DNA from 2 places in the Mesorhizobium sp. B2-3-14 genome. Region 1 is predicted to be linked to the other one. Evidence: riboswitches for the same ligand, from Rfam matches in the RefSeq annotation. Region 1 holds a riboswitch; the other holds the start of a gene.

Region 1 (3,959 bases):
AGGATGTCAGGCTCCGGCGCCATGACGCGGGCAAGCGCGGCGCGCCTGGCCTCTCCGCCGGACAGGTCGCCAGGCCGTTCTTCGCCCGACAGACCGAGATGCTCCATCAGATAGCTGGCGCGGTAGGGATCGTCGGCGGGCCCGAGCCCGGCCTCGACATAGGCGCGCACGGTTGCAAAGCCGTCCATGTCGGGCATTTGCGGCAGATAACGCACCGTCGCCGAAGGCTGGCGGAACACCTCGCCGTCCTGTGGTTCGATCAGGCCGGCGGCGATCTTGAGCAGCGTCGACTTGCCGGACCCGTTGCGGCCGACCAGCGCGATCTTGTCGCCGGCCGAAGCGGTCAAGGCGGCGCCGTCGAGCAGCGGCGCGCCGCCGAAGGTCAGTCTTATCCCGTCGAGATTGAGAAGAGGCGGGGCCATGTCAGCTTTCGGGCAATGGATAGGGATGGGCGAGCAGCAGCGCGCGGCCATGGCCGAGCGCTATGTCGAGGCGGCCCCCGGTCTTGCCGAACTTGACCTCGTTGGAAATGGTCAGTGACGAACCGAATGCCACCTCGACCTTGTCGAGCGGCCATTTGGCGCCGGCGACGGTCAGGCCGGAGAGTTCGGAGAAGCCGAGAATCGAGAACAGCGTGCCGTCGGCATAATCGAAGCCGGCCCTGCCGGGCGGCAAGGGAACACCTTCCTGGGCGCCGCTGGTCAGAAGCACATCCATTCCGGCCTCGGCCAGCCGCAGGCCAAGCGCCAGATGCAGGAAGGCGTGATCGGCGCGCTTGCCGCCGAAGGCGCCCGCCAGCACAAGGCGGGTCGCCCCGCGCTCCAGTGCGGCCGCGATCGCCAGTTCTCCGTCGGTCCTGTCCTTTTCCGCCGGGAAGGTTTGCCGCGGCACGGCGGCGAGGTCGGCGGGCAGATCAGCCGGGACCGAGTCGAAATCACCCACCCACAGTTCCGGCACGAGGCCCAGCATCCGCGCATGGCCGATGCCGGCGTCGGCGGCGATGACGCGCGAGCCTTCGACCTGGCGGTCGAGCCGAGGCGTGCGGATGAGGTCGCCGCCAAGCAGGATGGTGAATGTGCTCATATCCCGTCGCCTTACCAGCCCGGCACGGGAAACGGAAGGCGGCAAAGTCCCACTTGCGCGGGTGATCGGCCCGGCCTATGTGTCGAAACGCTCTAACGGGGTGCCGGACGCGAATTTCGCGGGCCGGCTGAGAGGCAGTCTCGCCAACCCGCTGAACCTGATCCGGTTTGTACCGGCGGAGGGATTAGACGTTTCGGACACTCCGACGCCTCAATTCCTTTCAACGCAAACGAAGGAGGCGCCGATGCGCGCGTTTTTATATTCTCTGGTCGCCGCCACGGCAGTGACCCTGTCCGGGCCGGCCTTGGCCAAGGACAAGCTGACCGTCTACACCTATGAGAGCTTCACCGCCGACTGGGGTCCAGGTCCCGTGGTGAAGAAGGAATTCGAGGCAGAATGCGGCTGCGATCTCGAGTTCGTCTCGGTCGCCGATGGCGTGGCGCTGCTCAACCGCGTCAAGCTGGAAGGCGCTTCGACCAAGGCCGACATCGTGCTCGGTCTCGACACCAATCTCACCGCCGATGCCAAGGCCTCGGGCCTGTTCGCGCCACATGGCGCAATAACGGACGTCAAGGTGCCGGGCGGCTGGACCGATGACACTTTTGTCCCGTTCGATTACGGCTACTTCGCCGTCGTCTACGACACTGAAAAGCTGAAGAGCCCGCCCAAGAGCTTGAAGGATTTGGTCGAGGGCAGCGCCGACGACAAGATCGTCATCCAGGACCCGCGCACATCGACGCCCGGTCTTGGCCTGCTGTTGTGGGTGAAGTCGGTCTATGGCGACAAGGCGCCGGAGGCCTGGGCCAAGCTCAAGACCAAGGTGCTGACCGTGACGCCGGGCTGGAGCGAGGCCTATGGCCTGTTCACCAAGGGCGAGGCGCCGATGGTGCTGTCCTACACCACCTCGCCGGCCTACCACATGGTCGCCGAGAACACCGAGCGCTATCAGGCGGCGTCGTTCGAGGAAGGTGAATACCTGCAGATCGAGGTCGCGGGCATCACCACGGCCGGCGCCAAGAATCCGCTGGCGGAAAAGTTCATGGCCTTCATGACCGGGCCGAAATTCCAGGACGCGATCCCCGAGACCAACTGGATGTTCCCGGCCGGCAAGACCAACAAGCCGCTCAACCCCGCCTTCGACAAACTGGTCAAGCCGACCAAGACCTTGCTGTTCAGCCCGGAGGAGGTGGCGGCCAACCGCAAGGCCTGGGTCGATGAATGGCTGGCGGTGATGAGCAAGTAGGTTTTGTGGGCTAATCTCGTGAGATGAACGCTCTACGGCGACGCTCCACAAGCTTCACCCAATCGTTGACGGTGCGGCGTGCAAACCCGCTCTGATCCCCGCATCACAGCCGGCGTGATAGGGCTCGCTGCCATCGCCATTTTGATCGGCGGCGCGTTTGCGGGGCTGCTTGTCGAAGGCGCTCGCGATTTTTCCGGCGCTTGGGCTGCGTTCGATCCCTACCTGTTCCGGGTCGTGCGCTTCACGCTCTGGCAGGCGGCCCTGTCGACGCTGCTCTCGGTCGGGCCGGCCCTGTTCGTGGCGCGGGCGCTGTCGCGGCATCCACGGTTTTTCGGCCGTGCCTTCATCCTGCAGCTCTTCGCCGTGCCGCTGGCGCTGCCGGCGATCGTCGCGTCGCTCGGCATCCTGGCGCTCTATGGCCGCGCCGGCTATTTCTCCGGCTTTCTCAGCGCCGTCGGCGGCCAGGGTTGGCCGGGCATCTATGGCCTGTCCGGCATTCTCGTCGCCCATGTCTTCTTCAACCTGCCGCTGGCCACCCGCCTGTTCCTCGAGGCGCTGCAGACCATTCCCTCCGACCAGTGGCGGCTGGCGAGCCAGCTCGGCATGGGGGCGGCGCCGGCATTCCGGCTGATCGAGTGGCCGACGCTGCGTGCCGCGCTGCCCGGTGTCGCCGGACTTGTCTTCATGCTGTGCATCACATCCTTCACCATCGTGCTGACGCTCGGCGGCGGGCCGGCCGCGACGACGCTCGAAGTCGGCATCTATCAGGCATTGCGCTTCGATTTCGATCCCGCGAGGGCTGTCGCGCTGACAATGCTGCAGATCGCCTTGACCTTCATCGTGGTGCTGGCGTTGACCCGACTCGGAGCCGACGTCGTCGCCGACATCAACCTGCCGGTCGCGCCGCGCCGCTATCTCTCCGTCAACAGGACCGAAGCCTGGCTGAATGCCACGCTCATCGTGTTGGCCTTGCTCTTCGTTGCCGGGCCGATGGTGGCGACCGTGGCGGCCGGACTTGGCGCCGACCTCGGCCGGCTTGCCGGCGAGGCCACTGTCCGTCAGGCGACGCTGACCAGTGCTGTGCTCGCTTTCCTTTCGGCCTTGCTTTCGGTGATGCTTTCGCTGGCATTGACCATGGCGCGCAGGGCGCTGGCGTCGAACCGCCGCTTCGGGGCAAGGACACTGCTCGAACATGCCACCGATACCGGCGCCGGGTTTGTCCTGGTCGTGCCGCCGATCGTCGTCGGCGCCGGCTGGTTCCTGTTGCTGCGCCATGTCGGCGATATCTTTGCCATCGCGCCGCTCATGGTCGTCACCGTCAACGCTGTCATGGCGATGCCTTTCGCGCTGCGCGCCATCCGTCCCGCCTATGATGCGGCAAGCGAGCGTCACGAGCGGCTTTGCGCGCAGCTCGGAATTTCCGGCTGGTCAAGACTGTGGCTGGTCGACTGGCCGACGTTGCGGCGCCCGCTGGCCACCGCTTTTGCCTTCGCCATGGCACTGTCGCTCGGCGATCTCGGCGTCATCGCCCTGTTCGGCAGTGATTCCGTGCAGACCTTGCCCTACCTTCTCCTGGCGCGCATGGGCAGCTACCGAACCGAGGACGCCGCCGGCTTGGCGCTGCTGCTCGGCC
Region 2 (3,959 bases), on a different contig from region 1:
GCGGATGTGCTGATCTGCTTCGCTTTCCCGACCTTGATCCCGCAGCAGCTGCTCGACCTCTTTCCCAAGGGCGGGCTTAATTTTCATCCGGCGCTGCTGCCCAACTACCGGGGGCCACATCCTCTCCATCGTCTTGTCGCGGATGGCCAGCATGCGGTCCATGGCGGCGTGACACTGCATAAGATGTCGGCCAATTTCGACGACGGCGACATCCTCGGACAAGTGCTGTTCACCGAAGCAGACTGGGCATCGCGGCGGGATATGGTGGACGGCGTGGCGAGCGCGATGCGCCGGTTGGTGCGTGAGGTGGTGCCAGCCTATTGCAAGAATCTGGTGTCGGGGATGCGGCAGCCAGCCGGTGATTTCGTCTGGGCTCGACTTGAGCGGGACCACATGGCGATTTCGTCCGACATGTCGATCGGGCACGTTGCCCGGATGTGGCACGTATTGGGCGCTAAACCCGGTATCTATTTGGATGTCGCCGGCCGCAAGGTCAGGCTGGCCTTCCAGGTCAGGCGACTGGGTCCGCCAACCGGAAAGGGTCCCGTAAGGCGGTGGGGGATGGTGGAGTTCGATCTTGCCAATGGCCGGGTTCGGCACCTCACCTACGGGCGCCTGCTCAAACGGCTGATGAAAATATACGCCTCATTCCCACGCCCCCGGGCCGGCAAACCGTACGCTGAATTAAGGGTCTTTGGCCGGGTGGGCAGTGAAGCGGCACCAGAGCCGCAAGCGGGTAGTCGCGGACACTGAATCCCAATAATGGGAACCGCGGAAACTGCGTCCGCGGTTCTCATATCGCGATGGCAAACTACTTTCCGCAGTTGTTGTCGTTCACGGTCGGCGCGGTGGCGTTGCCATTGGCGTCCGTCTGTGCACCCGGCGGGTTGGTCGGGCAATTCTTGTCCGCATTGGAATTCATGTCGCCCGGCGTGGTGGTCGTGCTGTTGGTCGCGCCCGGATCGATCGTACTGGGTGAAGCCGGGGTGCTTGGGTCCACAGTGACGGACTTGCCGCTACCGCCGGGCCCATCCGCGCCCGCTGCGCTATTGCTTTGTGCCATGGCGGATGTTGCAACGGCAATGGTGAAGGCCGAAGCCGCGAGGATTTTCATGAACATGATTTGTCTCCATTTTCTGTGAACTCGTCGCCGGGAACGGTGCACGGTTTCGCGGAAATCATGAACCGCTCAATCTCTTGTTTTGACACAATCCCGAACGGAAAATTGGTCCTGGAATCGCGTCCAGCGACTGGTGGGACAACCCCTCGGAATGGCGAAGGTTCCAGACAAATTTCCGCGCCGGCGATGTCCAATTGCCCTGGAGCTCGGGCAATGCTTTAGCGCGGCTTGCCAAAAAAACAGCTTTCCCAACCGTCCGAATGATGCTTTAACGCGCCTATCCACAGGGGTGCTCCGTACGGTCGGGGCTGAGACGGGGGCGGCAAGCCCACAGACCCTAGAAGCTGATCTGGGTAATACCAGCGGAGCGAGGCGGGCGATGTTTTCAGGCGCACAGGTTTCCCTATATCCAATGGCCGACGATTTCGTCGGCATCATTCTGGGCGCGCTCGGCGCGCTCGATCCGTACCGCGATAAGCTCAGGATCGAGACCGACGACATTTCGACCTTGCTGGTCGGGCCCCCCGAGGTGTTATTCCCTGCGCTGCGCGACCTTTTCGTGGCCGCGTCTGGCAGCGGCAGGCATTGCGTGCTGTCAGCCACCATTTCGCGTGGCTGCCCAGGCGAGCCGGATGACCCGATCTGCCGCTCCGACACGTTCGGCGGACCTGCCGGGCCACTCGGCCCGCGCAAGCAAGCCGCCATCACCGCAGTGCGCGGCGCGCCGGCCACTGGCCAGCCGGCGGCGGCGCAGTTCTCGCTCTATGTGATGGGCACTGACGACCACATGGACGAAATCTATGGCTGCATAGATTTCCTGAAGCAGTCCGGCGTCTACGATCGCTCCAAGAATTTCTGCACCAAGCTGCGCGGCGATGCCGGCGCGATCTTCTCGGCCCTCGATGAAGCCTTCTGCCGCTTCGGGCCCGGCGCCGGCCATGTAACCCTCGATGTCACGGTCTCGGCCAACAGTCCCACCGCCGTCTGAACCGCTCGTGGTCTCATCGTCATTCAACCCGCGTAACGTCGCGGGCTTCTTCGCAAAAACAGCGCCGGCCGTGATATCGATCGGTTTGGTGCTCGTGGCCTGGGAACTGTACGCAAACATTTCCGGCATCAAGCCGACGGTTCTGCCGGCGCCCTCGCGCGTCTTCGAACAGGCGATGCTCAATCGGGAAGCCTTGGTCGACAACGCCATTCCCACGGTCCGCGCCACGCTGATCGGTTTTGCCTGTTCGCTCAGTGCCGCCTTCGCCCTGTCGATGCTGGTCGACTTCTTCCAGCCTTTGCGGCGAGCACTGTTTCCCATCTTCATAGTCAGCCAGACTTTGCCGCTGGTCGCCATCGCGCCATTGGTGGTGCTGTGGTTCGGCTTCGGGCTGGCGCCCAAGATCATGCTGGTGGCGCTGGTCACCTTCTTCCCGATGCTGGTCGCGCTGGTACAGGGCTACGAGGCTACCGAGGTGGAGATCGGTCAGATGCTGCGTGCCATGGGAGCAGGGCGTTGGCGTGTCTTCATGCTGGCACGATTGCCTTCGGCGCTGCCTTATTTCTTCGCTGGCCTCAGGATATCCATCACCTATGCCGTCGTCGGCGCCATTTTCGCCGAATATGCAGGCGCGGCCAAAGGGCTGGGCATCTACATGCTCAACGCCAAGAACAATTTCCGTCCCGACCTGGTGCTCGCCGCCGTCTGCGTCAGCGCAGCGCTCACCCTTGTCCTGTTCGGGCTGACGATGCTGCTGCAGCGTCTTGCCATGCCCTGGGAACGAGCCGCTGGCAGGCAAGGCGCTGGAAAAGGTCCAGAAGCATGAGCCGGCTCGAATTGCGGCATGTTCGCAAGGCGTTTGGCGGGCTCGATGTGCTCGCCGACATTTCGCTTCGTGTCGATGCCGGCGAATTCGTCTCGATCCTTGGACCTTCGGGAGCCGGCAAGTCGACGCTGTTCCAGCTTCTGACCGGCGCCGAGCATGGCGAGGGTGAGATGTTCTTCGACGGCGTGCCGCTCGACGATCACGGCAGGCATTTCGCCTTCATGCCGCAGCGCGACGCGCTGATGCCGTGGCGGCGCATCCTCGACAACACCACGCTCGGACTCGAGGTGCAAGGCGTCAGCCGCAAGGCGGCCCGGAAGCGTGTGGCTCCGCTGATTGCCGAGTTCGGCCTTGCCGGCTTCGAGTGGCACTTTCCAGCGCAGCTCTCGGGCGGCATGCGCCAGCGCACGGCGCTTTTACGCACCGTGGTGCAGGAACGCGATATGTTGCTGCTCGACGAGCCGTTCGGCGCGCTCGACGCACTGACCCGTGCGGCCCTGCAGCGCTGGCTCGAACAGATGTGGCGGCACCACCACTGGACGGCGTTGCTGATCACTCATGACGTGCGCGAAGCCCTGTTCCTGTCCGACCGCATCTATGTGCTGTCCGCGCGGCCTGCCCGGGTCGTGCGCGAGATCAAGGTGCCGCTGCCGCGCGCGCGCGATTCCGCCAGCGCGGCCACGCGGCAGGCCGGGGCACTCGAGGCCGAGATTCTCGACATTTTGCTCAACCCCCAGCCATCCAAAGGACATGACCATGATTGACTTGACGCGCAGGCGAGCCCTGCTGCTCACCCTTGCCGGCAGCGTACCGCTGATCACCGGATCGAGCCGTTCCTTCGCGGCAACGCGGACGGTCACAGTCGCCCTCGACTGGACGGTCAACACCAACCACATCGGCCTGTTCGTCGCCCGCGATAAGGGATTTTATCGGGAAGCCGGCATCGAGGTCGACATCCTGCCGTACAGCGATACCGGTGCCGGCACGCTTGTCGCCAACCATGTCGCCGATTTCGGGATCAACGG

The links. A riboswitch is a leader RNA that binds a small molecule or an ion and turns the genes downstream of it on or off. The one in region 1 is predicted to bind thiamine pyrophosphate.
Region 2: linked by a shared signal. The riboswitch ahead of FJ950_RS29130 (YkoF family thiamine/hydroxymethylpyrimidine-binding protein) and the one ahead of thiB (thiamine ABC transporter substrate binding subunit) in region 1 are both predicted to bind thiamine pyrophosphate.

What each region holds. Positions count from the first base shown of each region.
Region 1 is NZ_VFVP01000003.1:210,238-214,196, forward strand. Features, by position in the region: gene FJ950_RS09845 (ABC-F family ATP-binding cassette domain-containing protein) at 1-422, opposite strand, end outside; gene FJ950_RS09850 (thiamine diphosphokinase) at 424-1,083, opposite strand; TPP riboswitch at 1,170-1,284, shown strand; gene thiB (thiamine ABC transporter substrate binding subunit) at 1,328-2,326, shown strand; gene thiP (thiamine/thiamine pyrophosphate ABC transporter permease) at 2,405-3,959, shown strand, end outside.
Region 2 is NZ_VFVP01000019.1:31,759-35,717, reverse strand. Features, by position in the region: gene FJ950_RS29140 (formyltransferase family protein) at 1-753, shown strand, start outside; gene FJ950_RS29135 (hypothetical protein) at 812-1,120, opposite strand; TPP riboswitch at 1,396-1,509, shown strand; gene FJ950_RS29130 (YkoF family thiamine/hydroxymethylpyrimidine-binding protein) at 1,500-2,108, shown strand; gene FJ950_RS29125 (ABC transporter permease) at 2,071-2,934, shown strand; gene FJ950_RS29120 (ABC transporter ATP-binding protein) at 2,931-3,698, shown strand; gene FJ950_RS29115 (ABC transporter substrate-binding protein) at 3,691-3,959, shown strand, end outside.